Regions from separate parts of the Bradyrhizobium sp. Cp5.3 genome, predicted to be linked through region 3. Evidence: predicted binding sites of a transcription regulator. Region 3 holds the regulator's gene; each other region holds the start of a gene.
The links. The regulator PhoB, encoded in region 3, activates phosphate uptake and scavenging genes when phosphate is short. The targets are predictions, from matches to a motif close to TGTCATNNANCTGTCAT.

Region 1: phnC (phosphonate ABC transporter ATP-binding protein) is a predicted target of PhoB. The motif match lies at 8,370-8,386, and genes of this name have one in related genera.
Region 2: K289_RS0138670 (UDP-2,3-diacylglucosamine diphosphatase) is a predicted target of PhoB. The motif match lies at 5,827-5,843, and genes of this name have one in related genera.

Annotation. Positions count from the first base shown of each region.
Region 1 is NZ_AUFA01000009.1:123,351-133,431, forward strand. It holds gene K289_RS0114515 (enoyl-CoA hydratase) at 1-102, shown strand, start outside; gene K289_RS0114520 (methyl-accepting chemotaxis protein) at 222-2,303, shown strand; gene K289_RS0114525 (dihydrodipicolinate synthase family protein) at 2,435-3,376, shown strand; gene K289_RS0114530 (selenium-binding protein SBP56-related protein) at 3,652-5,052, shown strand; gene K289_RS0114535 (hypothetical protein) at 5,136-5,729, shown strand; gene K289_RS0114540 (DUF1045 domain-containing protein) at 5,733-6,431, opposite strand; gene K289_RS0114545 (alpha-D-ribose 1-methylphosphonate 5-triphosphate diphosphatase) at 6,450-7,643, opposite strand; gene K289_RS0114550 (chloramphenicol acetyltransferase) at 7,640-8,311, opposite strand; gene phnC (phosphonate ABC transporter ATP-binding protein) at 8,486-9,295, shown strand; gene phnD (phosphonate ABC transporter substrate-binding protein) at 9,354-10,081, shown strand, end outside.
Region 2 is NZ_AUFA01000072.1:1,412-11,492, forward strand. It holds gene K289_RS0138635 (cystathionine gamma-synthase family protein) at 1-459, shown strand, start outside; gene K289_RS51160 (hypothetical protein) at 456-635, opposite strand; gene K289_RS0138640 (DUF1127 domain-containing protein) at 774-1,025, opposite strand; partial or broken gene K289_RS52670 (transcriptional regulator) at 1,280-1,420, shown strand; gene K289_RS0138645 (adenylate cyclase 3) at 1,649-2,764, shown strand; gene K289_RS0138650 (CHRD domain-containing protein) at 2,878-3,294, opposite strand; gene K289_RS0138655 (cytochrome c) at 3,449-4,378, shown strand; gene K289_RS0138660 (Lrp/AsnC ligand binding domain-containing protein) at 4,390-4,635, opposite strand; gene thiD (bifunctional hydroxymethylpyrimidine kinase/phosphomethylpyrimidine kinase) at 4,837-5,637, shown strand; gene K289_RS0138670 (UDP-2,3-diacylglucosamine diphosphatase) at 5,867-6,679, shown strand; gene K289_RS0138675 (glycosyltransferase family 1 protein) at 6,679-7,722, shown strand; gene K289_RS0138680 (threonine/serine dehydratase) at 7,788-8,771, shown strand; gene K289_RS0138685 (hypothetical protein) at 9,087-9,341, shown strand; gene K289_RS0138690 (metallophosphoesterase) at 9,465-10,081, opposite strand, start outside.
Region 3 is NZ_AUFA01000001.1:241,289-251,369, reverse strand. It holds gene K289_RS0101195 (ATP-binding protein) at 1-977, shown strand, start outside; gene pstS (phosphate ABC transporter substrate-binding protein PstS) at 1,121-2,131, shown strand; gene pstC (phosphate ABC transporter permease subunit PstC) at 2,299-3,288, shown strand; gene pstA (phosphate ABC transporter permease PstA) at 3,293-4,138, shown strand; gene pstB (phosphate ABC transporter ATP-binding protein PstB) at 4,135-4,956, shown strand; gene phoU (phosphate signaling complex protein PhoU) at 4,968-5,684, shown strand; gene phoB (phosphate regulon transcriptional regulator PhoB) at 5,699-6,406, shown strand; gene K289_RS0101160 (GcrA family cell cycle regulator) at 6,646-7,158, opposite strand; gene K289_RS0101155 (aspartate aminotransferase family protein) at 7,614-8,816, shown strand; gene argF (ornithine carbamoyltransferase) at 8,816-9,736, shown strand; gene K289_RS0101145 (Hsp33 family molecular chaperone) at 9,977-10,081, shown strand, end outside.

The DNA.
Region 1 (10,081 bases), on a different contig from region 3:
GAGGGCGAGCAGTTCGCGCAGCGCCTCCGCACGGCCGAGGCGCGCGAAGCATTCACGGCCTTCGCCGAGCGCCGTCCGCCCGATTTCACCAAAGTCGCATGATGTCCGAGGCCTGAAGCGCCGGGAGATCGGGAGTTGTCCGCAATTCGATTGAAACCTTAACGAAACGTTGGCATGTCGCGATGCAAGGTGGCCACCAGTGAAGACTTGGCCCCTTGCGCATGGCAATGTTTAAGAAATCGGTAAGCACGCTCCTTCTGGTTTTGATGGCCTTGCTGGCCGTCGGGGCCCTGACCAGCACTGCGATCCAAATGGCCGGCGCCTTCGGCCGCTATCGCGACAGCCTCGAGACCGGACGACTGGCGGCTGCCGACAAGGCAATCTTCCATGGCGTGCTGTCACTGCGCAACAATCGCGGCGACGCCCAGAGCGCATTGCTCGGCGAGGACGATCCGCGCACCAAGCTCGGCGAAGCCGAAAAGGCCGAGCAGGCGGGCTTTGAGGCCATCGTCGCGGCGCTTTCCACCATCGAATTTGCCGGGCGCGACGAGCTCGCGAGCACGCTGAAGCAGCGCTGGAACGAAGCCGCGCCGCAATTCCAGCTGTTCTATGACGAGGCGAGGCACCCGCGTGCCGAGCGCAAGATGGAGCGGACCGGCGCCTGGTACGATGCCGTCACCAAGGTCATCGACACCGCGAACCTGGCATCCACGGCGGTGTCGAACCGCGCCTGGATGAACGACCCTTTCATCGCTCGCATGATTCAGGTCCGCCGCCTCGCCTGGCAGGTGCGTGATCGCTACGGCATCCAATGCTCGACGCTGCGCCCCAATATCAACAGCAGCAAGCCGCTCGACGAGGCCCAGAAGCAGACCGTTGCCGGCTGGAACGGCATCGTTAGCGCCGGCTGGACCGGTATGGGCGAGCTCCTGGCCGCGCCTGACGTGACGCCGGAACTGGTCAACGCGGCGAAGGCCGCACGGGTCAAGACCGACGGCGTTCTCAAGCAGATCGGTGACCTCACCAGGAATCTCGACGGCAGTGGTCGTCCGGCGCTGCCTGCGTCGGAATGGAACGCGCTCTGCCAGTCGCCGTTTGCGCCGATCGTCGCTGTGGCGAACGAGGCGCTGGACCAGTCGATCGCGCGCGCGGAGACGGTTCGGGAGAGGGCTCTCACCAACCTCGTCGTGCAGTCGCTCGCGTTCCTGCTTGCGCTGGCCGTGACTCTGGCCGGCGTGTTCGTGGTGCGTAGTCGCCTGGTCCGCCCGGTCCGCGCCATCCTGGACGCCATCGCGCGCATCGGCGCGCGTGATTTTGCGACCTCGGTTCCGCAGTCGAAATATCCCGACGAGTTCGGCACCATGGCAGCTGCGCTCGAAAGCCTGCGCGAGAGCGCGGCGACCGCCGAGCGGCTGGGCCAGGAGCGCGAATCGCAGCAAGCCTTGCAGCTCGCGCGCTCCGGCACCGTCGATGCCGCCTGCCACAGCTTTGACGACACCGTGCAGGCCGTCATTCAGAGTGTTGCGGCATCGGCCAAGGAGCTTGATGCCACGGCGACGGGCATGCGTTCGCTGGTTTCGGAATCGAGCAGCCGGACCGCGGCGGTCTCCTCCGCCGCCGAGCAGGCCACCAACAATCTCGAAACCATCGCGGCTGCGACCGAAGAGCTCTCCGCCTCCGTCGGCGAAATCTCCGCGCAGGTGCAGGCGAGCGCACGCGAGGCGCGCGAAGCGGTGTCGCAGGCCGAGCAGACCAACGCGACGGTCGAGATCCTCGACCAGACCGCGAGCCGTATCGGCGAAGTCGTGAAGATGATCAATGCCATCGCCGGCCAGACCAACCTCCTGGCGCTGAATGCGACCATCGAGGCGGCGCGCGCCGGTGAAGCCGGCCGCGGCTTTGCCGTCGTCGCCGGCGAGGTCAAGAGCCTTGCGGCGCAGACCGCGACCGCGACGGAAGAGATCTCGCGGCAGGTCGAGGAGATCCAGGGCGCTACGGGGCAGGCGGTTGCCGCGATCCGATCCATCGGCGGCGCCATCAGCGGCATCGACGAGAAGATGACGGCGATTGCCGCCGCCGTCGAAGAACAGCGTGCGGCGACCACCGAGATCTCGCGCAACTTCCAGCAGGCTGCACAAGGCACCCGCGAGGTCACCGACACCATCGGCAGCGTCGCCAGCCTCAACCGCGAGACCGGCAATGCCGGAAACGTGCTGTTCGAATCGGTCAGGAAGATGTCGGTCGATGCCGACCGCCTCCGCGTCGCGGTCGAGGGCTTCCTCGGGGCAGTGAAGACCGCTTAGCCACAATATTTCTCCGTCCCATTGGTGCGCGGATCGGCATTGCCGCAGGTCCTCGCCCCGAGTACATCTGTGCCGCCGCGCCAAGCGCGCGCTGCGACAGAGTTACGAGATCATCAGGGATGGAGAGTTCGATGCCGGTCACGCCAACACCCAAGGCCCAGCGCCCCTATCGCGGCGTGTTCCCGGTCGCGCCCACCATCTTCGACGATCGCGGCGAGCTCGATCTCGAGGGCCAGCGCCGCTGCATCGATTTCATGATCGATGCCGGCTCGAACGGCCTCTGCATCCTCGCCAATTTCTCCGAGCAGTTCGTGCTCACCGATGCCGAACGGGAAACCGTGATGCATGCGGTGCTGGAGCATGTTGCGGGGCGGGTTCCCGTCATCGTCACCACCAGCCATTTCAGCTCGGCCGTCTGCGCCGCGCGCAGCAAGCAGGCTGAAGCTGCGGGTGCGGCCATGGTGATGGTCATGCCGCCCTATCACGGCGCGACGTTCCGGGTGCCCGAGAAGGGCATCGTCGAATTCTTCCGCGTGCTCTCGGATGCGATCAATATTCCCATCATGATCCAGGATGCGCCGGTGGCGGGCACGCCGCTCCCGGTCGAGTTGCTTGCGCGGTTGGCGCGCGAGTTCTCCAACATCCGTTACTTCAAGATCGAGGTGCCCGGCGCCGCTGCGAAGCTGAGGAGCCTGATCGAGGCGGGCGGCAGCGACATCGAGGGGCCCTGGGACGGCGAGGAAGCGATCACGCTGCTCGCCGATCTCGATGCCGGCGCGACCGGGGCAATGACCGGCGGCGGCTATCCCGACGGCATCCGCCAGATCATCGATCCTTATTTCGCCGGCAAGCGCGAGGAGGCGAAAGCCGCCTATGAGCGCTGGTTGCCGTTGATCAACTACGAGAACCGCCAGTGCGGCCTGGTCGCCTGCAAGGTCATGATGCAGGCCGGCGGTGTGATCAGGTCGGATGCCGTGCGGCACCCGCTTCAACCGCTGCATCCGGCAACGCGTGCGGGCTTGCTGGAACTCGCCAAGGAGCGCGATGCGCTGGCGCTGCGGTGGGGGAAGTAGCGCGCCACTTATTCTGCTGGCCTTAGATTCCTCCGTCGTCGTCCCGGCCTTCGCCGGGACGACGACGGAGGGTGAGGTGCGCACTCGAGCACCATCTCGGCCGACGGCGTCGAATTGGCGCGGTTCGGCCGGTTTTCTGCAGCCCGGCGATCACGTATTGTATGCCGGCCAACCGGGCCCTGCGGAGCACTTTCAAGACATCGCGCAACACCTCTTCATTATGTCGTTATCCCGAGCCAGGTTGGCGCGAACCGACGAAACAGGGAGGCAGTGCCATGACGATGAGGCCAGATCCGACCTTTCACGCATCGCCCAAGCTGGCGATGGAAGCTCCTGCGGAGAACTTTGCCTATACGCTGCTGCTCAGTCCGGATTTCTCAAAGCCGGACGCTCTGGCGGTCGTCGACGTCAAGCCGGGATCGCCAACCTACAGCCAGATCGTCCACACCGTGACGATGCCCAACAGGGGCGACGAGTTTCATCACTTCGGCTGGAATGCCTGCTCCTCCGCGCTGTCGCCGCTCGCGGGACACGCCTTCATCGAGCGGCGCTATCTCATCATCCCCGGGCTGCGCTCGTCGCGGATCTACATCATCGATACCAAGCCCGATCCGACCAAAGCCAAGATCCACAAGATCATCGAACCCGAGGAGGTCTTCAAGAAGACCGGCTATTCGCGACCGCATACCATCCATTGCGGGCCGGACGGCGTCTATGTGAGCACGCTGGGCGGCGGCGGCAAGGACGGCACCAACGGGCCTCCGGGCGTCTTCATCATGGATTGCGAGACGTTCGAGGTACTTGGACGATGGGAGATCGATCGCGGTCCGCAGACGCTGCACTATGATTTCTGGTGGAACCTGCCCCGCGACTACATGGTGACGAGCGAATGGGGCTTGCCGCCCCAGTTCGAGAACGGGATCGTCCCGGAGGACCTGCTGTCGAACAAATATGGCCATCGTCTCCACTTCTGGGATCTCCGCGCCCGGCGCAACGTGCAGACGATCGACCTCGGCGCCAATCATCAGATGGCGCTGGAGGTACGGCCCGCGCACGATCCGGTTCGCGAATACGGCTTTGCCGGCGTGGTGGTCGACACCACCAATCTCGAAGGCTCGATCTGGACCTGGTGGCGCGAGGGCGGGAATTTCCATGCCGAGAAGACGGCGACCATCCCGCCGGAGCCCGCAGCCAAAGAGAAGCTTCCGCCGCTCTTGCAGGGGTTTGGTGCCGTCCCGCCACTGGTGACCGACATCGATCTGTCGATGGACGATCGGTTTCTCTACGTCTCCTGTTGGGGCACCGGCGAGATGCGCCAGTACGATGTCAGCGATCCCAGAAAGCCCAAGCTTGCAGGCTCGGTGCATACCGGAGGCATCGTGCGCCGCGCGTCGCATCCGAACGGCAAGGCATATGCAGGTGGCCCGCAGATGGTCGAGATCAGCCGCGACGGCAGGCGCGTGTACTGGACCAATTCGCTCTATTCCACCTGGGACGACCAGTTCTATCCCGATGGGATGCCGGGCGTCGAAGTCATGGCCAATGTCGGTGGCAGCGGCGGCCTCGAGCTCGCCAAGGACTATTTCGTGAGCTTCCCCGACGGATATCGTGCGCACCAGATCAGGCTGGAGGGCGGCGATTGTTCGACGGATTCCTTTTGCTACCCGTCGGCCTAGATTGGGGGCACGCGAGCCCGACGCTCGGCTGGCTGTGGCTCGCGCTTGTTGCGAGCGGTCTCTATCACGGGGTCAATCCGGGGATGGGATGGCCGCTCGCCGTTTCAGCCGGGCTCATGGACAAGAGCCCGCGCGCGCTGTTCCGTGCGCTGTGGGCCCTGTCGGCCGGGCATCTGCTGGCAACGCTTCTCGTGCTGCTGCCATTCGCGTTCCTGCTGGTGCTGGCCGAGTGGCAGCGTTCGATCCAGATCAGTGCAAGCCTTCTCGTCATCGGCTTCGGCGTCTATCGGCTGATCGTGCGGCGCCATCCGCGCGCACTGGCACGAATTCCGCCGACGCAATTGGCGCTCTGGTCGTTTGCGGTCGCCATTGCTCACGGCGCCGCCCTGATGCTCGTGCCGATCTATCTCGGGCTCTGCCAGGCCTTCGACCTCGATGCCGGCCACGAGGCCGCCGGCGCGCTGATGAAGGCAAGTCTCGCGATGGCCGTGCTGGTGTCCCTGGTGCACGTTGCCGCCATGATCGGCGCCGGCGGATCTCTGGCGTGGCTGGTCTACCGCTATCTGGGATTGCGGTTCGTCGCGCGAAGCTGGTTCAATCTCGATGCCATCTGGGCGGCCAGCCTCGTTCTGGTCGGCGCCGTGGCGCTCGCTTTCAATGTTGCGAGCTGGCGCTGACGTCTACCCTGTCAAGGCCCACTCGCCGATGATGCGGAAGCGGGCCGTCGCATCGTCCTGCTTGAACAGCGCGAGGCGATCGATCGCTAGCGTGTCGAGATTGAGCGCGGCAAACCGCGACCGCAGCATCTCCTGGATCGGTCCGCGACGCTCAGCTTCAAGCCGTCCCGTCAGCGTCATGTGGAAGCGGAACTCTTCCATCACGTAGGGGTAGCCCCAGCGGTCGAGATAGTCGCGCTGCCGCTCGCTGAGCTTCTCGGGCTTGCGCCGCGCACGATCGTCGGCAGTCAGGGCGACGCGGAAAGCGTCGAAATCGCGCGCGCAATCGGCGGCAAGCTGCTGGAGTGCGTCGACCGGCTCGGCCGGAATGACGGCAATGAAGCCGCTGATGGAGTCGACGACGGGGCGGATTACCGGAATGGCCCGCACCTTCGCGGCGAATGTCGCGCAGGCCGCGGCGAGCTCGGCCTCGGTCTTTCCGGGCGCCAAGGCCATCGGCGCCTTCAGCGTGCCGTGAAAACCGTATTTGCGGGGATCGGCGCTGACGTCGCGCCAGTCCGGCGCGACGCGCCGTGCGTCCTCGGGGAAGGGCAGCTCGTTGCCGGAGTGAGCGTCATAGCCCAGCAGCTCGGCGCCAAAGCGCGAGAGGGCGCTGTCGGCGTCGGCGGCGTAGTAGATCGCGTAGCGGGGGAAAGCTGTCATTGCTTCAGCATAGCCGGTCTAAGCCGCAACGACAGCTTCGCGCGGCGTGGCCGCCGGGCCGAGCAATCGTGTCGCATCGGTCAGGTGCACCAGTCGGCCTGCGGCGATCACCGCAACGAGCCGCGGCCGCAGCGGCACGGTGTCGTCGACGAGAAGGATGTCGGCGCGCCGTCCTTCCGCAACGGTGCCGCGATCGGCAAGACCGGTTGCGTGCGCGGGCCCGGCCGAGACCAGATTCCAGGCTTCGGTGAGCGGCAAGACGCCGTCGGCGGCGAGCCGGAATGCGGCGAGCAGCGGCGCGGGATAATAATAGTCCGACGCCAGCACGGAGCAGAGCCCCTTGGCGATCATGTCAGACGCCTTGGTCCAGCCAGTGTGGCTACCGCCGCGCACGACGTTCGGCGCGCCGTAGACGATGGCGTCGCCGTTGGCAGCGGCGTCCCGCGCCGTCTCTTCATTGATCGGAAACTCGGCGATCGTCGCGCCCATGGTGCGATATTCCCGGCGCATCGCCGGCGTTCCGTCGTCGTGCGACAGCATCCTCACCTCGGCAGCGCGTGCAGCCGCAGCGAGTCGCGCGATCGAGGCCGGCACCTCAGTGGCGCGCGACACCACGTGATCGACCAGCCGGTCGAAGTCTTCGTTCGACAGTGCCGTGCGCTCCACCATGCGGTTGCGCTTGCGCGGCTTGGCCATGTCGGCAACGGTGCCGTCCATGTGGTCGTTGAAGGCGAACAGGTCGACACGTCCTTCGGCGAGCCATTGGCCGATCTCGGTCTCGGCATCGAGATTGTAGGTCTCGTGCCGCAGATGGAAGCGGGTGTCGGCGGCGAATTGCGGGCGCTGGCGCTCGATCGCCTCGAGCAGGCGCCGCGCATTGTCGCCGCTGCGCAGGCCCGGCTCCCACGACCAGGTCGTGGCGTGGAACACTGTGGTGATGCCGTTGCTGATCGCCTGGCGGTCGCTGTCGGCGAGCGCGACGTCGATCGGAAAGTCGACGCCGGCGCGCGGCATCATCTGCCGCTCGAAGGCATCGCCGTGCAGATCGACGATGCCGGGCAGGACGAGCAGGTTGCGCGCGCTTATTGCAAGCCGGGCACGGCCGCGAGGAGCATCGATCCCTGCAATGTCCTGTCCGGACACCGCAAGTGAAGTTTCGACGAGCTCGGAGCCGATCAGGGTCCGGCCACCTTCAAGGAAAATGTCTGTCACGCGACCGCGCTTCGTTGGCTGGCAAGAGAACTTGTAATGGAACTCGCCCGTGGTTCGTATGTTGACAGGAAATCTTCAATCCCGAGCTTGCGGAAATCGGGCAGGGCCTCACGCAATTTGTCGTGATCCCAATCCCACCACGCGAGCCTGGCGAGCCGTCCGGCGATCTCTTCCGAGAAACGCCGCCGGACGATCCGCGCCGGATTGCCTGCGACAATAGTATAAGCCGGCACGTCCTTGGTGACGATGGCGCCGGCCGCGATCACCGCGCCGGTGCCGATGTTGCGGCCGGGCAGCACGATCGCGCCATGGCCGATCCAGACGTCGTGGCCGATATGGACGTGATGCTGGCGCCGCCAGTCGAAGAACTCGGAATCGTCGCTCTCGCCCGCGAAGTAGGCGCTCGAGCGATAGGTGAAATGGGCCTGCGTGGCGCGATGCATCGGATGATTGCCGGGATTGATGCGCGTCATCGCCGCGATCGAGCAGAATTTTCCGATGGTGGTGTAGGTGATCTGCGCGTCGTTCACGACGTAGGAGTAATCGCCCATCGCCACTTCATGCAGGATCGTGCGCGCGCCGACCTCGGTGTAGGCGCCGAGCCTCGTCTCATGCAGCTTCGCCGAGGGATCAATGGTCGGTTCGACCGAAAGCATTTTGGCGGCCATGTTGCATCCGAAAGCGCGAGGGCGGGCGTCCGTCTTCGAGCGGCTCGATGACAACGTCATGACGCAATGATGACAGGGGACGAGGTGTGTTGGATCGCCGCACGGCCACGCACGTGTCACACAAGTGTCAAGCGTCGGCGTTAGCGGTGGCAGCCAGCTACTTTGGAGCACTGCATGCTGGTGGTGGAAGGCCTGACGTGCCGCTTCGGCGCAAAAGCCGCGGTGGACGACGCTTCGTTTCAAATTTCCCCCGGCGGCTTCGTTGGCGTGATCGGACGATCCGGCGCCGGCAAGTCGACTTTGCTGCGGACCATCAATCGCCTCGTGACGCCGACGCAGGGTCGCATCCTGTTCGAGGGCGTCGACGTCACCGCGCTGCGCGGCAAGGAGCTGCGGCACTGGCGGGCGCGATCGGCAATGATCTTCCAGCAGTTCAACCTGGTCGGCCGGCTCGATGTGCTGACCAACGTTCTGATGGGGCGACTCGCGGCGATCCCTGCCTGGCGTTCGCTCACGCAGGTCTGGCCCGAGCAGGACAGGGCGCTGGCGATGTCGGCGCTCGAGCAGTTCGACATCGCCTCGCTTGCCGCCCAGCGTGCAGACCAGCTTTCCGGCGGCCAGCAGCAGCGCGTTGCGATCGCACGCGCGCTGGTCCAGCAGCCCGACATCATTCTCGCCGATGAGCCGATCGCCTCGCTCGATCCGCGCAACACCAAGATCGTGATGGATGCGCTGCTCCGCATCAACAAGCACTTCGGCATCACCGTGCTGTGCAACCTGCATTCGCTCGATCTGGCGCGCAGCTATTGCGACCGCCTGATCGGCATGGCGGCGGGCCGCGTGGTGTTCGACGGCGCACCGTCCGCGCTGACCGATCATGTCGCGCGCGAGCTTTATGACCTCGAAGCCGCCGACGTCATGGGCGGCCTGCCCGTGCCGGCGCCCGCAGGCGTCCCCGCGCTCGGGACCGCGGCGGCCGCCTGAACCCGCGCCTACGTTTTCAGTTTTGCGTCAACCGACCCCAACCGATGAAGAGGGTATCATGATCACTCGCAGACTAGTCCTTGCCGGCGCCGCCGCGCTGGCCTTTGCCGGATCCGCCTCCGCCGAAGACTGGAAAGCCAAATATCCCGAACTCACCTTCGCGGTCGTTCCGGCCGAAAACGCCTCCGGCGTCACCGAGCGCTGGACGCCGTTCGTGGAATATCTGTCGAAGCAGCTCGGCGTGAAGGTCACGCTGCGGATCGCCAACGACTATGCCGCCGTGATCGAAGGCCAGCGCGCCGGCAACATCCACATCGCAAGCTACGGCTCGGCATCGTTCGCGCGCGCCCGCCTGACCGGCGTCAAGACCGACGCCTTCGCCAATGACATCAACGCCGACGGCTCGACCGGCTATTACTCGGTGTTCTTCGTCAAGGCGAGCAGCCCCTACAAGAGCGTCGATCAGCTCAAGGGCAAGAATCTCGGCCTCGTCGATCCGAACTCGACCTCCGGCAACAACGTGCCGCGCTTCGAGCTCGACAAGATGGGCATTCCGGACGCCGACACCTATTTCAGCAAGGTCGTCTTCACGGGCAGCCATGAGAACGCGATGCTGGCGCTGGCGCAGGGCACGGTGGACGTCGCGGCCAACCAGTGGACCAGCGACGATGATTCCACGCTGGCGCAGATGCTGACCAAGGGCATGCTGAAGAACGCCGACGGTTCGGCGATGAAGAAGGACGATTTCCGCATCATCCACAAGTCGGCGCCGATCATCAACGGCCC
Region 2 (10,081 bases), on a different contig from region 3:
GATCCGCACTCCTGCTGGATGATCAGCCGCTCCCTCGAGACCTTGAGCATCCGCATGGAGAAGGCCGATGGGAATGCGCGCCTCGTGGCGGACTACCTGCGCGACCACGCCAAGGTGGCGAAGGTCCACTATCTCGGTCATCACGAGGAAGCTTCAGTGGCCGGACGCGTCTTCGCACGGCAATGTCTCGGAGCCGGATCGACGTTCTCATTCGACATCGTCGGCGGCCAGCCGGCGGCGGTGAAATTCCTCAACGCGCTGCAGATCTTCAAGCTGGCGGTGAGCCTCGGAGGCACCGAATCGCTCGCCAGCCTGCCTGCGACAATGACCCATTCCGGTGTTCCCGCCGACATCCGCCGGAAGATCGGCGTTCTCGATTCCACGATCCGGCTATCGATCGGAATCGAAAACCCGTCTGACTTGATCGCGGACCTCGCGCAGGCGCTGAGCGGAGCTTAGGCCGCCCCCGAGGGGGCGAGCGAGTAAACGGCGGCAACGCACCTTGCTCCGTCATTGCGAGCGCAGCGAAGCAATCCAAAATCTTTCCCGCGGAGACCGTCTGGATTGCTCGCCTGCACCTCGTCACGAGGATCGAAGTTCGGCGGCATATCTCGTTCCATCAGCACCTTGATCATGAACCCCTCCGGGCCGGACGCAGGCGCGTCAACCTATAGTCTAGTCTCGAAGCGTGGATGAAGCGAAGCGAAATCGGGGAAGCACGGAGGTCTTCGCCGGTGAAGTGCCGGTATCTGGCAGGTCGTGCTGCGCCGGACTTACGCCGTGCGCGAATTGCTCACGATGTCTCGCGGGTCGATATCGCGGTTCGAGGCAACATAGTCGATCTCGCCGCGCGTGGTGCCGATGTCCATCAGCTCCAGGTCACTTAGGCCTGACAAAGTGCCGCGCAATCGCTGGCGCTCACGATGTGCCTGAAAGGCATCCCAGTATTTCCGGATCAGGCTGGAGACGTGCCATGTCGATACCGATTTCCGTTCCAGCCAAATTGTGCCGTGGATCATGGTCATGTCGGTGCCTCCGGTGGGTATTTTCCACCTGGCGAAGGTGCCCGAAGACCGGCGGGCGCGCTTAACCGGCAGCTTACATTTTCCCTATCGGCGGCTTATTCTTGCGGTGTCCAGCGGGCCGAAACGCCCACCCGGTCGCCGGGGGGCTCACCCAAGGGATTCGCATCTTGCGCTATCTCTTTGAGGAGTATGCATTCGACGCGGAACGGCGGGAGCTGCGTCGCGGGACGGATCTGGTCTCCGTTGCCCCGCAGGTGTTCGACCTCCTCGATTACCTGATCCGCAACCGGGAGCGCGTCGTGGGCAAGGACGAGCTCATCGATGCCATCTGGCAGGGGCGAAGCGTGTCCGATGCCGCGCTGACGACCCGCCTCAACAGCGTGCGATGCGCGATCGGCGATTCCGGCGAAGAGCAGCGGCTGGTAAGGACACTGCCACGCAGAGGCTTTCGCTTCGTCGGCAAGGTCCGCGAAACGCTCGCCGCCGCGGACACGGAAGCAGTTGCCGACAGCGGAGCCGAGGCGCCGAAACCCGCGCTCTCGCTTCCCGACAAACCCTCGATCGCGGTCCTCCCGTTCGCCAATTTGTGCTCCGATCCGGAGCAGGACTATTTTGCCGATGGCATGGTCGAGGACATCATTTTGGGACTGTCGCGTTCGAAGTCTCTTTTCGTCATCGCGAGACATTCGACTCTGGCCTACAAGGGGAAGGCAATCGACGTCAAACAGATCGGCCAGGAGCTGGGCGTTCGCTACGTGCTCGAAGGCAGTGTGCGCAAGGCCGGAAATCGCCTCCGAATCGCCGGTCAGTTGATAGATGCGACAACCGGGACGCATCTCTGGGCAGACCGGTTTGACAGTGAAATAGGAGATCTTTTCGACCTGCAGGATCGGCTGACGAGCAGCGTCATCGGCGCAATCTCCCCGCAACTGGAGCGCGCCGAAATCGAGCGCGCCCGACGTAAGCCGACCGACAATCTTCAGGCCTACGACTATTATCTCCGGGCATTTGCCGCCTTCTTCAATTTCACGGAGAAGGCAAGCATCGAGGCGATCGAGCTCGCAAAGATTGCCCGCGAACTCGATCCTGAATTCGCGCGCGCATACGCGCTCGGCGCCCGTTGCTATGTCCTGAGAAGGGTCTTCGATTGGACCACCGATGTAGCCCACGAACGCAGTGAAGCCGAGCGACTCGCGAGGCGGGCGATTGACCTTGATGGGAACGATCCATCGGTTCTTGCAACGGCAGGACACGCGCTCGCCCAGCTTGCCGGTCAGGTCGAGGAGGGCGAATCCCATCTCGCGAGAGCGATCAAGCTGGACCCAAACCTCGTCATCGCACGGCATTGGAGCGGATGGAGCCAGCTTTGGCTTGGTCGCGGCGACGCCGCAGTCGAGCAGTTCAGCATCGCATTGCGTCTGAACCCGCTCCATCCGCATGGGAGCTGCAACGCCCTGACGGGGCTGGCTTACGCTTATTTCCTCGCCGGCCGAAATGAGGACGCCTTGTCCTGCGCGGCGGCCGCCATCAGGCTGATCCCGATCTTTCCGCCCGCGCAGTTCATTCTGGCGGCATGTCACGCCGCATCAGGCCGCGTTGAGGAAGCGCAGCGGATCTGCGCCCACGCGATGCAGCTATTTCCCAACAAGCGCATCGCTGCGTACACATCGCGCATGCGTCGACTGGACGATGCCGAAATGCTGGCGCAAGCGCTCCGGATCGCCGGCATGCCGGAATGAGGGCGAGCCGCGAGCTCATCTTCCTGCAATGACGTATGATGCGTGCGCCAGACTCGAAAAGGCCGGACGCTCCCTCCTGCGTCCGGCCTCCGCCGACGAGGCAGCCGTGAGACTTACTTCGTCACCTGACCGCGGATCTCGCCGCCCGGATTGGCCGCGGTGTGGATGTTGACGTAGAGCTTGCCGGCGAGCAGATCGGCGGCCTGCGCGTCCGTGAGCGTCGCGCTGCCTTCGACGGGGCTCGATGTGGCGTTCGGGATCGCGATCGCGACGCCGGCGTTCTTGCCGGACTCGGCGGGCCCGTGGAAATGGGCAGCCGTGGCGGGGCCGGAGAGGCCCGAATAGGTGAGCTTCCAGGACAGCTTCTTGCTGGCGGCGTCGTAGTCCAGATCGGCCGTTCCGGTGCCGCTGCTGGTCGTGGCCGGTACCTCGGCCTTGCCGTCGAGCGTTGCTTTCAGCTTCTCGGCGCTGGCCGGACCCGCAAAAGCAACAGTGCCCAGCGCTAACACGGCAATGACGGTCTTGTTCATGACATTCTCCCTGGTGGCCTCGTTGGCCTGCGAAACTTCCAACAGCCAACGTTTCAGTTTATTCCCGTTTCCAGCGGGGACAGGCTAAATTCTTCGTGGCTGGAGTTGCAACGACATCGGCCATAGGTTCGCTGGCCACGAGTGGATGGACCGCATGTTGCAACGAACAATTTCCGTGGCGCTGCTCGCAACGATTGCCGCGGCAGGCGTCTACTGGTGGCTCAGCGCGCCGGCCGTCGGCTTTGCCGTCACGGCACCCGCCCACACGCCGAATCTTGCCAATGGCGAGGAGATGTTCAACGCCGGCGGCTGCGCCTCATGCCATGCCGTGCCCAACCAGCCCGACCGCACCCGGCTAGGCGGCGGCGTCGCGATCCGCTCGCCCTTCGGAACGTTCTACGCGCCCAATATCTCGCCCGATCCGAACGATGGCATCGGACGATGGCAAGAAGCTGAATTCGTCAACGCGGTGATGAAGGGGGTCTCGCCGTCCGGACAACATTATTTTCCGGCCTTTCCGTACACATCGTATCAGCATGCCAGGCGCGAGGACGTGCTCGATCTCTTCGCCTATCTGAAAACGCTTCCCCCCGTCGCGGGCAAGGTGCGCGATCACGACGTGCGCTTCCCGTTCGACATCCGGCGCAACGTCGGCATATGGAAGCTCCTGTTCATGGACGGCAAGCCGTTCGCGCCCGAGACCGCGCAGTCGGCGCAATGGAATCGCGGGGCCTATCTCGTGAACAGCTTTGGCCACTGCGCGGAATGTCACAGCCCGCGCAATATTCTTGGCGGTATCATCAGCGGAGAGCGCTTCGCTGGCGGACCCAATCCGGAAGGGGAGGGCTGGGTCCCCAACATCACCCAGAAGCGCCTTGGCGATTGGAGCGCGAAGGATATTGCCTACTTCCTGAAGACCGGCGAACTGCCCGACGGCGACAGCGCCGGCGGCGCGATGACGCGGGTGATCAAGAACACCTCGCTATTGTCGGACGCGGACCTTGCGGCGATGGCGGATTACGTCAAGTCGCTGCCGCCGGTCGACGGACCGACGCCGCCGAAGCGGAAAAAAGAGGGCAGCTAGCGCTTCCAGCCCTAGCTGCTCCCGAAGGCCTTGAAGGTGATGATGGTGTGGGTGTCCTGGATGCCCGGCAGGATCTGCACCTTCTCGTTGATGAAGTGGCCGATGTCGGTGTCCTTGTCGACGTAGAACTTCACCAGCAGGTCGTAGTCGCCGGCCGTGGAATAGATCTCGGAGGCGATCTCGGCTTCTGCGAGCGCGTTGGCGACCGTGTAGGACTGGCCGAGCTTGCATTTGATCTGGACGAAAAAAGGAACCATCGCGGTTGCTCCGAAGGGCATGATCTGGCGGCTAATAGGCCAAAACCGGCCCCATTTAGCAAGCGAACTTGCTGCCCTCCGGCGCAAGCTTGCTTGCTGCCCCGGGCGCAAGCTCGCTTGCTGCCCCCGGGCGCAAGCTTGCTGCCCCGGGCTATGCGCGCTAGGACGGATGATGGTCCCCGAAATGCGGAAAATCGCACCATGACGACGCCCGTGGCGCTCACCATTGCCGGCTCCGATTCGAGCGGCGGCGCCGGCATTCAGGCGGACCTGAAGACCTTCGCCGCGCTCGGCGTCTATGGTGCCTCCGCGATCACGGCGTTGACGGCGCAGAACACCAAGGGCGTCACCGGCATTCACGCCGTGCCCGCCGAGTTCGTCACCGCGCAGGTCGATGCCGTGTTCTCCGATCTCGATGTCGGTGCGGTGAAGATCGGCATGGTGGCGCAGGCTTTGAGCATCGATGCGATCGCGGCCGCGCTCGCGCGCTGGTCGCCCCGGTACGTGGTGCTCGATCCCGTGATGGTCGCAACCTCCGGCGACCGACTGCTGGCTTCCGAGGCCGTCGAAGCCCTGCGCACGAAGCTGATACCGCTCGCCTCGGTGCTGACTCCCAATTTGCCGGAGGCCGCGGCTCTCCTGGACGAGCCGGTCGCCTCGAGCGAGGCCGACATCGAGGGCCAGGGCAGGCGCCTTCTGGCGCTCGGCTGCCGCTCCGTCCTGATCAAGGGCGGCCACAGCGAGGGCGCCGAGAGCACCGACTATCTCGTCGATTCGGATAAAACGATCCCGCTGGCCGCGCCCCGCGTTGCCACCAAAAACACCCATGGCACCGGCTGCTCGCTATCCTCTGCCGTGGCGGCTGGTCTCGCCAAGGGCGAGGGGCTCGAGGACGCGGTGCGCAACGCCAAGACCTGGATCAGCGCGGCGATCGCAGCCGCCGACCGCTTCAGCGTCGGCCATGGCCACGGGCCGATCCATCATTTCCACAGGTTCTACTGACCTCGGCCGCGATTGCGGCCGGATCCGCGCGGCGACCCGCCGGCGTTAACCAACAAACCTAGGGGTTCCCGGGGTTTTGCGGACGCCTCTGCGGCGCCATGTCGCCTGATTGTCGCATGCGGCTGATATCCGGCTGACAGGGCGAGGCAAGGTTTGATTCGTATCTGAGGGTGCCTCACAGGTTCAATTGGTCATCCCCCTGTCACGGGACATTGTTACAGGCTGGCGCATGGGAAGTTACGATGTGAGTGACGAGAGCCCGGAGCGGCGCTTTCGCACGTTGTTCATCTCCGACGTCCATCTCGGAGCCCGCGGCTCGCAAGCCGATCTTCTGCTGGACTTCCTGCGCTACCATGACGCCGATACCATCTACCTCGTCGGCGACATCGTCGACGGCTGGGCGCTGAAATCGAGCTGGCACTGGCCGCAATCGCATAACGACCTCGTCCAGAAGCTGCTGCGCAAGGCGCGCAAGGGCGCCAAGATCGTCTACATCCCCGGCAATCACGACGAGTTCCTGCGCAACTATTACGGCACGCATTTCGGCGGCATCGACGTCGTCGAAAACACCGTCCACACCGGCGTGGACGGCAAGCGCTATCTCGTCATCCATGGCGACATCTTCGACCTCGTGGTGCAGAACGCGCGCTGGCTCGCCCATCTCGGCGACAAGGCCTACGACTTCGCGATCCAGATGAATCGCTTCGTCAACTTCTTCCGCCGCATGTTCGGCGTGCCCTACTGGTCGCTGTCGCAATGGGCGAAGCAGAAGGTCAAGAACGCCGTCAACTATATCGGCGCGTTCGAGCAGGCGCTCGCCGCCGAGGCGCGGCGCCACGAGGCCGACGGCGTGATCTGCGGCCACATCCACTATGCCGTGATCCGCGACGAGGCCGGCATCCGCTACATGAACTGCGGTGACTGGGTGGAGAGCTGCACGGCGCTCGTCGAGCACGACGACGGCCATTTCGAGATCATCACCTGGGCGGATCAGTTGCGAAAGGCGGCGCCTGTCCCACAGGTCGCTGCAAGAGCTGCGTAATGCGCATCCTGGTCGCGACCGACGCCTGGCACCCGCAAGTCAACGGTGTGGTTCGGACGCTGACCAAGCTCGCTGACGCGGCCAAGGCGCTCGACGTCGAGTTCGCGTTCCTCACGCCGCAATCGTTCCGGACCTTTGCGATGCCGAGCTACCGCGACGTACGCTTGGCAATGCCCCGCCCGGCGCGGATCGCCAAGCTGATCGAGGAAGCGCGCCCCGACAGCATCCATATCGCGACGGAAGGGCCGATCGGCCTGATGGTCCGCCGCTATTGCCGCCAGCGCAAGCTGCCGTTCACGACCAGCTTCCACACCCGCTTTCCCGAATATGTCCGCGCCAGGGTGCCGGTTCCGGGCTCCCTGATCTGGCGCGCGCTGCGCCGCTTCCACAGCGCGAGCAGCGCGGTGATGGCGGCGACCCCGGCGCTCGCCCGCGAGCTCAGCGAGCGCGGCTTCGACAATGTCGTGCTGTGGCCGCGCGGCGTCGACACCCATCTGTTCCATCCGCGCGCCATCGACCTCTGCCTGCCGGCACCGGTGTTCCTTTCGGTCGGCCGTGTCGCGGTGGAAAAGAATCTCGAGGCCTTCCTCGACCTCGACCTGCCCGGCACCAAGGTGATCGTCGGCGACGGCCCGGCGCGGGCGTCCCTCGAAGAGGCCTATCCTGAGGCGATCTTCCTGGGGGAGAAGCACGGCGAGGCTCTGGCGGAAATCTACGCTGCGGCCGACGTCTTCGTGTTTCCCAGCAAGACCGACACGTTCGGCCTGGTCCTCCTGGAGGCGCTGGCGAGCGGGCTGCCGGTTGCGGCCTTCCCGGTGAAGGGCCCCCGCGACGTGATCGGCGACGCGCCGGTCGGCGCGCTGGATCACGATTTGCGCAGCGCCTGCCTTGCGGCGCTCGACATCTCCCGGCAGGCCTGCGTCGAATTTGCCGCCAATTACACCTGGGAGGCCTCGGCGAGGGCCTTCGTCGACAGCATCCGGGCGGTCGGCGCGGTGCTGCCGGGCCGGAACGGGGTGGAGCAGGCGCGCTTCGTCGCCTGACGGCCGCAGACCCTCGCGCGGAGGTGTCTTGCCCGCGCCTGATCAGGCGCGATACAAATTACCCCATGACGGAACAGCCCCTCCCGGTCGGCCCTGCCGACATCGATGCCGCAGCGCGCGTGATCGCGCCCTTCGCCATCCGCACCCCGCTGTTGTCCTTTCCCGTGCTCAACGAGCGCGTCGGCGCAAAGGTCTTTTTGAAGCCGGAGATGCTCCAGCGCACCGGCTCCTTCAAGTTCCGCGGCGCCTTCAACAAGGTGTTCTCGATCCCGCCGGACAAGCGTTCCGGCGGTGTCGTCGCGTTCTCCTCCGGCAACCACGCCCAGGGCGTGGCGGCGGCGGCAAAGATCCTCGACATGCAAGCGACCATCGTGATGCCGGCGGATGCGCCGCTGTCCAAGCGCGAGCGCACCAAATCCTATGGCGCCGAGGTCGTGTTGTATGACCGCGACCGCGACGACCGCGAGGCGATCGCGCGCGGCATCGCCGAGAAGCGCGGCGCGACGCTGGTCAAGCCCTATGACGATCCCTTCGTGATCGCCGGGCAAGGCACCGCTGGCCGCGAGATCGCCGAAGACATGGCGAGCCTCGGCATCATGCCCGACATCGTGGTGGCGCCGGCCTCTGGCGGCGGCCTGATCGCGGGCGTCGCGACCGCCGTGAAGGCGCGCTATCCGCAAGCCCAGATCGTCGTGGCCGAGCCCGAGGCGTTCGACGATCACACCCGTTCGCTCGCCGTCGGTCATCGCGAGCCGCATCCGCCCGCGGGCCGCACCATCTGCGACGCGCTGATGGCGCTGATGCCCGGCGAGATGACGTTCGCGATCAACAGCAAGCTGCTGGCGCGGGGCGTCACCGCCTCCGACGCTGAGGTCGGCGCGGCCGTGGCGTTTGCCTATCGCGAGCTGAAGCTCGTGGTCGAGCCGGGCGGCGCTATCGGCCTTGCCGCGCTATTGGCCGGCCGTCTTGATGTCGCCGGCAAGAACGTCGTGATCGTGCTGTCGGGCGGCAATGTCGATGCCGACCTGTTCGCCGAGCTCGTTGCCTAGGGTGTGTGCTTATAAAATCGCGTGACAGCGATCTTGGTCAATGTCCGCTTTGGCCTACCTCGCGGACTCAACTCGGACATCTCCCTAGGTTCGAGAAGGGCCACTTCCAGACTCATGCATCGCAGCAAGTTGCGTCGCTGGGCGCGCGCTCGTCAGCCAGCTCACCACGGAAGGTCAGGTCATCTACCATGGCGATGGGACCAGTGAGGCGATGCGACCATTGTCCCACCACCCAATCCTTATGGAGCGGCAGTAAGTGCGGGCACAATCTCCTACTCGTTCACTGACACCCCTGAGGGTGATCACGCATATCGTATGGCCGTCAAGCCCGGCACCTTTCAGGGTATGCTGAACGCCGGGCCAAATGCTGGCCAGCAATTCTCCATAGAGGGGGAAAGCATGCTGTTCCGGGTCTCCGATGACGGAAAGAAGATTACAGCCGCGATAGACAAGCCATACGTCGAGAAAATTACCTTTTCGGAATCGTCGGAGGCTGTTTCCCGCATCTGCACGTCGATTAGTAACCAGTCGCTGGTCGACGAATCCGTTACGGTGGGGACGAGCAGATGACCACGCTGGTTGCGATTGGCCGATTCGTCGTGTCCGTCGCAACATCGGCGCAAGCTCCGATGCTTGCGCCGATTCCTCAGTCAGGCGAACATCACGCAAGTCGCGGCCGCCTGCGGTCCGGGGTCAAAAATCAACGACCGTCCTCGCCGGCACGGCTTCCGATGATTTGGGAGCCTTACCGAGCGTTACGAGCCGCTGCAGCCAAGTAAGTTCGCGCTCAGGCGTTTTAGGAAACGCCACGTAGGTGATCACGACATGATTGTTTTCCGTTTCAATGCAAAAATAATTGAGGCGAAACGAGGGATAGTAGACTGCTGGTAATAGTCCAAAGTGGACTGGGACGCGGTGTAAGAGCTTCAGCCAAGTTCCCGTGTTCAGGACCACCTGACCGCCTGGTCCCGGTCGTTTTAGAAACGCTCCATGAGTATGTCCGAAGACGAAAACCGCCACGCTGCCGTCTGCTTGGAACACTTGCTGAGCCGCTTTTAGATAACATTCCTCGGAATCGAGGTTTGGGCTGATTCCGTAGTCGGTGAGGAGCCGAAACCGAGTGAGAGTTCGTTTGAGGTCGCGCTGAACTACCGCTGCAGGAACGCCGAACAGCACCAGGAATATGGAATTGATCGCGATCACCACTTGAAGAACGTTGTCGATGATTCCAAGCCTGCTCATGAGCGGATTGTGAAACAGAATATTGTAATCGAAGATGCCGACTACCCGGAGCAGTTCGCCCGCGATCG
Region 3 (10,081 bases):
ATGCCGCCGCCGCCCAGCTGGCGCCTGCGCTGCGCAAGAACGAGCTGGCGCAGTTCGCGCTGCGCTCGCCGGAGATCATTACCGCGCTGCGCGAGTCGATCGCCACCACCGAGCCGCGACGTGCGGCCTATCTCGATCATGTGCCGGTCGATCGCTGGATGGAGCTCTTCATCACGCCGGTGCCGGTGCCCACCACCTTCGGCGGGGCCGACAAATGCATGCTGATGACCTTCCACGACCAGACGCCGCTGCGCCGGGTCGAGGAGATGCGCGCCGATTTCGTCGCCAATGCCAGCCACGAATTGCGCACGCCGCTCGCCGCGCTGTCGGGTTTCATCGATACGCTGCAGGGCCAGGCCAAGGACGATCCCAAGGCGCGCGAGCGCTTCCTCGGCATCATGCACAACCAGGCCACCCGCATGGCGCGCCTGATCGACGACCTCTTGTCGCTGTCGCGGGTCGAGCTCTCAGCCCATGTGCGGCCCGATACCCTGGTCGACCTCGTGCCGATCATCCGCCAGGTCGCCGACGGGCTCGAGCCGCTGGCACGCGAGCGCCAGGTGGACGTCGAGACCCACCTGCCGGAGACCCCTGTGATGATCGCGGGCGACCGCGAGGAACTCCTGCGCCTGTTCGAGAACCTGATCGAGAACGCGCTGAAATACGGGGCGTCGGGCGGGCGCGTCATCGTGTCTCTCAATATGAGTGTGGCGACCGACGGAACTCAGGAAATCCGCGTCTTCGTGCGCGATTTCGGTCCTGGCATCGCGCCCGAGCATCTGCCGCGGCTGACCGAGCGCTTCTACCGGGTTGACGTCGGCGACAGCCGCTCGCAGGGCGGGACAGGGCTCGGATTATCGCTGGTGAAACATATTCTTAACCGTCATCGCGGCCGGCTCCTGATCGAAAGCGTGCCCAAGCAGGGCGCCACTTTCACCGCCTGTTTTCCCCAGGCGAAGACTTCCGCGTCAACCTGAAATCATAGCGATTTCAGTCGCTTAGTGCTGTCATCCGACTGTCACGAAACCTTCGTAAAAGCACAGCCGACCGCTCCTAAAGGGGCGGCGCGGGAGCGCGATCGGGCGCGGAAGGCGCTTCGCTCCCCAGTATGGAGACCAGCATGAATTTCCTCAAAACTATCGTCGCTGCTGGCTTGGTCGCCGCATCGACGTCGGCGTTCGCCGCCGATATTACGGGTGCCGGCGCGACGTTCCCGTTCCCGATCTATTCGAAGTGGGCGGACTCCTACAAGAAGGAGACCGGCAACGGCCTGAACTATCAGTCGATCGGTTCCGGCGGCGGCATCAAGCAGATCCAGGCCAAGACCGTGACCTTCGGCGCCAGCGATGCGCCGCTCAAGGCCGAGCAGCTCGAGAAGGATGGCCTCGTCCAGTGGCCGATGGTGATGGGTGCGATCGTTCCCGTCGTCAACATCGAGGGCGTCAAGGCCGGCGAGCTGGTGTTCGACGGCGAGACCCTCGCCAATGTCTATCTCGGCAAGATCACCAAGTGGGATGATGCTGCCATCAAGAAGCTCAATCCGAACGTGAAGCTGCCATCCGAGGCGATCACCGTGGTCCGCCGCTCCGACGGTTCGGGCACCACCTTCAACTTCACCAACTATCTCTCGAAGGCCAGCGCGGACTGGAAGAGCAAGGTCGGTGAGGGCACGGCCGTCGAGTGGCCGGTCGGCGTCGGCGCCAAGGGCAACGAGGGCGTGTCCGGCAACATCAGCCAGACCAAGAACTCGATCGGTTACGTCGAGTACGCCTACGCCAAGCAGAACAAGCTGACCTACACCGGCCTCGTCAACAAGGCCGGCAAGACGGTGCAGCCGACCGTCGAGGCCTTCCAGGCAGCCGCTTCCAACGCCGACTGGTCCAAGGCGCCCGGCTACTACGTCATCCTGACCGACCAGCCCGGCGACAAGTCCTGGCCGATCACCGCGGCGACCTTCATTCTCATGCACAAGGAAGCCACCGACAAGGCGGCCTCGCAGGAAGCCATCAAGTTCTTCCGCTGGGCCTTCAAGAACGGCGGCAAGATGGCCGAGGAGCTCGACTACATCCCGATGCCGGACAGCGTCGTCCAGCAGATCGAGAAGACCTGGGCTGCCGAGATCAAGAGCTAAGTGCTCTTGTCCTGGACGCAGCGCGGCATGATCTGCCGCGCTGTCGATCCGGGATCCGCAAGACCTCGTTCCCCGGCACGTGGTGTCGCTGTCGCGATGCCGCCGCCGGGGTGCGAGACCGGTGACAAGAAACTAGATGGTCAGTACAGGGGATCGGCGTGGCAGAGATGGCCGTTCAGAGCGACGTGATTGATGACGCCGGACCCTATGATCGCGCCAAGGCGTTGAGCGCGTTCAAGCTGGGTGACCTCACCTTCTACTGGATCACGCGTCTCAGCGCGATCTCGGTCCTCCTCATCCTCGGCGGCATCATCGTGTCGCTGATCGTCGGTGCCTTCCCGGCGATGAAGGAATACGGCTTCTCGTTCCTGTGGACGCAGCGCTGGGCGCCGTCCGCCGATCCGCCCGTGCTCGGCGCGCTCGGTCCGATGTACGGCACGCTCGTGACCTCCTTCATCGCGATGCTGATCGCCATCCCGGTCGGTCTGGGCATTGCGATCTTCCTCACCGAGCTGTGCCCGCAATGGCTGCGCCGCCCGATCGGCATGGCGGTCGAGTTGCTCGCCGGCATTCCCTCGATCATCTACGGCATGTGGGGCTTCTTCGTGCTGGGGCCGTTCCTGGCCAACACCTTCCAGCCCTTCATGATCAGGATCTTCGACGGCGTTCCCGTGCTGGGCGCGATCTTCGCGGGGCCACCGTCCTATCTCAGCCTGTTCAACGCCGCGCTGATCCTGGCGATCATGGTACTGCCCTTCATCACCTCGATCTCGGTCGACGTGTTCAAGACCGTGCCGCCGGTGCTGAAAGAGGCCGCCTACGGCGTCGGCTGCACCACCTGGGAAGTCGTCCGCAGCGTGGTGATCCCCTACACCCGCGTCGGCATCATCGGTGGCGTCATGCTGGCGCTGGGGCGCGCGCTCGGCGAGACCATGGCGGTGACCTTCATCATCGGCAACTCGTTCCGGATCTCCTCGTCGATCTTCGCGCCGGGCACCACGATCTCGGCGGCGATCGCCAGCGAGTTCGCAGAAAGTGACGGCCTGCACCAGTCCGGCCTGATCCTGCTCGGCCTGCTGCTGTTCGTGCTGACATTCTTCGTGCTCGCAGGCGCGCGGCTGATGCTGCTGCGTCTCGAAAAGAAGGCGGGGAAGTAACGCCATGAACCCGATTTACGCACGCCGCCGCCGCAAGGACATCGTCATCCGTGGACTCTGCATTGGTGCCGCCGCCTTCGGTGTCACCTGGCTTGCACTGATCCTGATCACGCTGCTCTACAACGGCCTGGCCGGGCTCAACCTCCAGATCTTCACCGAGAACACGCCGCCGCCCGGCTCGAACGAAGGCGGCCTGCTCAACGCAATCGTCGGCTCGCTCATCATGACCGTGCTCGGCGTCGGCATCGGCGCGCCCCTCGGCCTGTTCGCCGGCACCTACCTTGCCGAGTACGGCCGCAACGACAAGCTGACCTCGGTGATCCGCTTCATCAACGACATCCTGCTCAGCGCGCCCTCGATCATCATCGGTCTGTTCATCTACGGTGCGGTGGTGGTGCCGATGCGCGGTTTCTCGGCAATCGCCGGCAGTCTCGCGCTCGCCGTGATCGTGATCCCGGTGGTGCTGCGCACGACCGAGGACATGCTGCTCTTGGTGCCGAATGCGCTGCGTGAAGCGGCCTCCGCCCTCGGCCTGCCGCGCTCGCTGGTGATCAAGCGGATCGCCTACCGTGCCGCGCGCTCCGGCCTCATCACCGGCGTGCTGCTGGCGACCGCCCGCGTCGCCGGCGAAACCGCGCCGTTGCTCTTCACCGCGCTGTCGAACCAGTTCTTCAGCCTGAGCCTGAACAAGACGATGGCGAACCTGCCGGTCACCATCAACAACTTCGTGCAGAGCCCGTACGCCTACTGGAAGCAGCTTGCCTGGAGCGGCGCGCTGCTGATCACGCTCACCGTGCTTGCCCTGAACATTGGCGCGCGCATCCTTGGCGCCGAGAGGACCGCAAAATGACCGATCTTTCCGTATCCGTGAGTGCCAACGGTCACCTGGCGTCGCAGCAACCGCTGCCGGAAGCCCCGGCCAAGGTGACGGTGCGCAACCTCAACTTCTATTACGGCGAGCACCACGCGCTGAAGAACATCAACCTCACGCTCGGCACCAACCGCGTCACGGCGTTCATCGGCCCGTCGGGCTGCGGCAAGTCGACCCTGCTGCGCATCTTCAACCGGATGTACGACCTCTATCCGGGTCAGCGCGTCACCGGTCAGCTCATGCTCGACCAGACCAACATTCTCGATCCCAAGCTCGACCTCAATTTGCTGCGCGCCCGCGTCGGCATGGTGTTCCAGAAGCCGACGCCGTTCCCGATGACGATCTACGAGAACATCGCCTTCGGCATCCGCCTCTATGAGAAGATATCGAAGTCCGAGATGGACGACCGCGTCGAGAAGGCGCTGCGCGGCGGCGCGCTCTGGAACGAGGTCAAGGACAAGCTCAACGCCTCGGGCCTCTCGCTCTCCGGCGGCCAGCAGCAGCGCCTCTGCATCGCGCGCACCGTCGCGGTGCGGCCCGAGGTGATCCTGTTCGACGAGCCCTGCTCGGCGCTGGACCCGATCTCGACCGCCAAGGTCGAGGAGCTGATCCAGGAGCTGTCCGAGAATTACACGATCGCGATCGTCACCCACAACATGCAGCAGGCGGCGCGCGTCTCCGACAAGACCGCCTTTATGTATCTCGGCGAGCTGATCGAGTTCGACGACACCAGCAAGATCTTCACGTCGCCGACCGATCGGCGCACGCAGGATTACATCACCGGCCGCTTCGGCTGAGGAGACAGGATATGGGTTCCGAACACACCGCAAAGGCCTTCGACACCGACCTGCAGGAGCTCACCCGGCTGGTCGCGGAGATGGGCGGGCTCGCCGAGCGCATGATCGTCGATTCCGTCGATGCGCTGATCCGCCGCGATGTCGCGCTCGGTCAACGTGTGGTCGCCGGTGATACCGAGATCGACGCGCTGCAGAAGAAGATCGAGGAGCGCTCCGTCCTGACCATCGCCCGCCGCCAGCCGATGGCGGTCGACCTGCGCGAGATCGTCGGCGCGATGCGCGTGGCGACCGACCTCGAACGCATCGGCGACCTCGCCAAGAACATGGGCAAGCGCGTCGCAGCGCTGGAGACGGACTTTCATCCGCTCAAGCTGTTCCGCGGCCTGGAGCATATGACCGACCTCGTGCAGCAGCAGGTCAAGTCGGTGCTGGACGCCTATGCCGCGCACGATCTGCCGGCGGCGATGGCGGTGTGGAAGGGTGACGAGGAAGTCGACGCCATCTGCACCTCGCTGTTCCGCGAGCTCCTCACCTATATGATGGAGGATCCGCGCAACATCTCCTTCTGCATCCACCTGATGTTCTGCGCCAAGAACATCGAACGGATCGGCGACCACGCCACCAACATTGCCGAAACCGTGTTCTACATGATCGAAGGCCAGGCCATCGCCGACAAGCGGCCGAAGGGCGACATGACGACCTTCGCCACGACGGTCCCGAATAGCTAAGGAGCGACGACCCCATGGGCGCACGCATTATGGTGGTTGAAGACGAAGAAGCTCTGACCGAGCTGCTCCGTTACAACCTCGAAGGCGACGGCTATGACGTCGAGACGGTGATGCGCGGCGACGATGCCGACACCCGCCTCAAGGAACACATACCCGATCTGATCGTGCTCGACTGGATGCTGCCGGGCCTGTCCGGCATCGAGCTGTGCCGGCGGTTGCGTGCCCGGCCCGAGACCAAGCAGCTCCCGATCATCATGCTCACCGCGCGCGGCGAGGAGAGCGAGCGGGTACGTGGCCTTGCGACCGGCGCCGACGACTACATCGTCAAGCCGTTCTCGGTGCCGGAGCTCCTGGCGCGCGTGAAGGGTCTGCTCCGACGTGCAAGCCCCGAGCGGCTCGCCACGGTGCTCGCCTATGGCGACATCGAGCTCGACCGCGAAAAGCGCCGCGTGGCGCGTTCGGGCCGGCCGATCGATCTCGGTCCGACCGAGTATCGCCTCCTGGAGTTCTTCCTGGAGCATCCGGGCCGCGTGTTCTCGCGCGAGCAGCTGCTCGACAGCGTCTGGGGCCGCGACATCTACATCGACGAGCGCACTGTCGACGTGCATATCGGCCGCCTTCGCAAGCTGCTCAATCTCGGCCGCGAACAGGACCCGATCCGCACCGTGCGTGGTGCCGGCTATGCGCTGGATGATCGTTTCGCGAAGGCGGAGCAGACTTAAGGTCTGACAGGTTGGCGGGCTGTCGCCACAATCTCGTCGTCCGGGCCTGGTGCGCAATTGCGCACGGGGCGCGGGACGCATCGCCCCAGGGCGCAGTTGTTGCGCGAAGAGGGTAACTCCGAGTCCCCGTCATCACATCCGCTGGCGGTAATGGCTCCCGGCTTTCGCCGAGACGACGCGGAGTTTGACTGGGCCGTCGTCGCGTGACGGCCTCATCCTGATCGTCGACGAAAGCTAGCTCAGCGCGTGCCCGGCTTCGCCGGGGCGCGGCGGCGGTCGGCTGCCGGCTGGTAGGCGACGCGCGAGTGCTGGGCGCAGTAGGGCAGGCCCGAGAGCGCCCTGCCGCCGCAGAAGAAGAAATCCGGGCTCGAGGGATCGCCAACCGGCCAGTGGCAGGTCGCCTCGTTCAGCTCGAGCAGCGACAGCCGCTGGCTCATCGGCACCACGTTGTCGTAGGTGACCGGATCGGGCTCCACCTCGACCTCGAAGGCCTGCGCCAGCGCGGTGTTGCCGCGCGAGATCGGACGGGACACCCGCATCATGTGCTGCGCGGGACGCGCCTTGCGCGGCCGCGGAGCTGCCGAAGACGGGCTCTTGGCGCGGCCGGACAGGCCGAGCCTGTGCACTTTGCCGATCACGGCATTGCGGGTCACATTGCCGAGCTCGGCTGCGATCTGGCTGGCCGAAAGTCCGGCCTCCCAGAGCTTTTTCAACTGCTCGACGCGATCGTCGGACCAGGTCAAAACCGTCATTGCACCCTTTCCCTCGCCGCGCGCCAGCCATCCTGGGGCCTCGCAGCGATTGCCTAAGCCTCGAAAAACCCGTGCCGCCAGAATCCCTTAAGGCTCGCCGGGCGCGACTAGAACGCCCGAACGTTTACGCCGGTACATGAGGACTTAGAGGATCAGAACCGCTGCACGAGATGTCGTATCTGACAAGCCAAACGCTACAATATGGCGTGACTCACGCGCAAGAGTCCGCCGACTCGCTTCCACATGTTCCGTAGCGAAACCACCACAAAATAGGCACCGCAAGACTACGGATTCTGCGTTTCCCGAGGCTTGCCGGCGGCATTGACTCCCGTTCTGCCAGGCATAAGATGCCCTCACGTGCCGCCCTGAAAAGGCGGCACGTTTCGTTTTCCGGGACGGTCATTGGTGCGCTGCGCAATGCGCGTTGAGGCCGTCCTCAACACCAAGTGACAGCCATGACCAAGAGCGCCGCGCCGCATCTGCTTCCCGTTTTCGCCAGGGCCGACATCGGTTTCGAGCGCGGCGAAGGCTGCTGGCTGATTGCCACCAATGGCGAGCGCTATCTCGACTTCACGTCCGGCGTCGCGGTGAACGCGCTCGGCCATGCCCATCCCGTGCTGGTCAAGGCGCTGCAGGAGCAGGCGACGAAACTCTGGCATATGTCGAACCTGTTCCAGAGCCCGGATGGCGAACGTCTTGCGAGCCGCCTCTGCAACGAGAGCTTTGCGGACTTCGTGTTCTTCTGCAATTCCGGTGCGGAAGCGCTGGAATGCGTGATCAAGGTCGTGCGCCGCTATCACGCGTCGAAGGGGCATCCCGAGCGCTTTCGCATGATCACTTTCGAGGGCGCCTTCCATGGCCGCACGCTCGCGACGCTGGCTGCGACGGGCTCGGCAAAATATCTCGAAGGTTTCGGTCCGCCGATGGAAGGCTTCGACCAGGTCCCGCATGGCGATCTCGACGCCGTCAAGAAGGCGATCGGTCCGCAGACTGCCGGCATCCTGATCGAGCCGATCCAGGGGGAGGGCGGCGTGCGCTCGGCGACGCCGGCATTCCTCAAGGCGCTGCGCCAACTCTGCGACGAGCGTGGCCTCTTGCTCGCATTCGACGAGGTGCAGACCGGCATGGGCCGTACCGGCGATCTGTTCGCGCACCGCCGCCTCGGCGTCACGCCCGACGTGATGTCGCTGGCGAAAGCGCTCGGCGGCGGATTCCCGATTGGCGCCTGCCTCGCGACCGCGGAAGCGGCCTCCGGCATGACACCCGGCTCGCATGGTTCGACCTTCGGCGGCAATCCGCTCGCGATCTCCGCCGCCAATGCGGTGCTCGACGTCATGCTCAAGCCCGGCTTCTTCGACCACGTGCAGAAGATGTCGCTGCTGCTCAAGCAGAAGCTCGCGTCCGTGATCGATCGTCATCCCGACGTCGTCAGCGAGGTTCGCGGCGAGGGGCTCCTGATCGGCATCAAGGCCGTGGTGCCCTCCGGCGATCTCGTCGCCGCGCTGCGCGATCAGAAGCTGCTCACCGTCGGGGCCGGCGACAATGTCGTGCGCTTCCTGCCGCCATTGATCGTCACCGAAGCCGAGATCGAGGACAGTGTCGGGCGGCTCGAGCGGGCCTGCGCCGCGCTGTCCGGTAACAAACGGGCGGCAAGCTGATGAGCAAGCCGAAGCACTTTCTGGATATCAATGAGCTCCCGTTGTCGGAGCTCAAGCGGATGCTCGCCGCCTCCTCCGCAATGAAGGCGAAGCAGAAGGCGCATCAGCCGGTCAAGCCGCTCGAAGGCAAGACGCTCGCGATGATCTTCGAGCGGCCCTCGACCCGTACGCGGGTGTCGTTCGACGTCGGCATGCGCCAGCTCGGCGGCGAGGCCATCATGCTCACCGGCGCCGAGATGCAGCTCGGCCGCGGCGAGACCATCGCCGACACCGCGCGTGTGCTGTCGCGCTACGTCGATGCGATCATGATCCGCATCCTCAATCACGACGCGCTGCTTGAGCTCGCGGCGAATGCGACCGTGCCCGTCATCAACGGGCTGACGCGGCGCTCGCATCCCTGCCAGGTGATGGCCGACCTCATGACCTATGAGGAGCATCGCGGCCCGATCGAAGGCAAGACGGTGGCCTGGACCGGCGACGACAACAACGTGCTGGCGTCCTGGGCGCATGCCGCCGAGCGCTTCAAGTTCAAGCTCAATGTCGCAACCCCGCCGGAGCTCGCGCCGAAGAAGGCGATGCGTGACTGGATCAAGGCGACCAGCGCCCCGATCGTGCTCGGTACCGATCCGGAAGCCGCCGTGCGCGGCGCCGATTGCGTCGTCACCGACACCTGGGTGTCGATGGGCGACAAGGAAGGCGAGCACCGTCACAACGTGCTCAAGCCCTACCAGGTCAATTCGAAGCTGATGTCGCTGGCCAAGTCCGATGCGCTGTTCATGCACTGCCTGCCCGCCCATCGCGGCGAGGAGGTCACCGACGAGGTAATCGACGGCCCGCAATCGGTCGTGTTCGACGAGGCCGAAAATCGCCTGCATGCGCAGAAGGGCATCTTGGCCTGGTGTTTCGACGCGGTGAAGTAGGTTTGGATCGTCGTCCTGGCGAAAGCCAGGATCCATTACCACCGGCTTTCGTTTGGCGAGGATTGGCAATTGTCATCTCGCGTCACAACTCCTCCCTGGGGTTATGGGTCCTGCGGTTATGGGTCCTGGCTTTCGCCAGGACGACACCGAATTCGCGTATCGTTGTGCCGTCACGCACGTTCGGAACACGTTGCTCCGAACCCCTTCCATTCCACCTCCTCCGACCCCAGATAGAGCGCCATGGTTTTTCAATCCCCTGACATGAAAACCGGGCCTGAAGGCCCGGTTCGCGCGCCATCAGCGGTTCCGATCGATGATGCGGTGCTGCCTTACGAGGTCGACGCG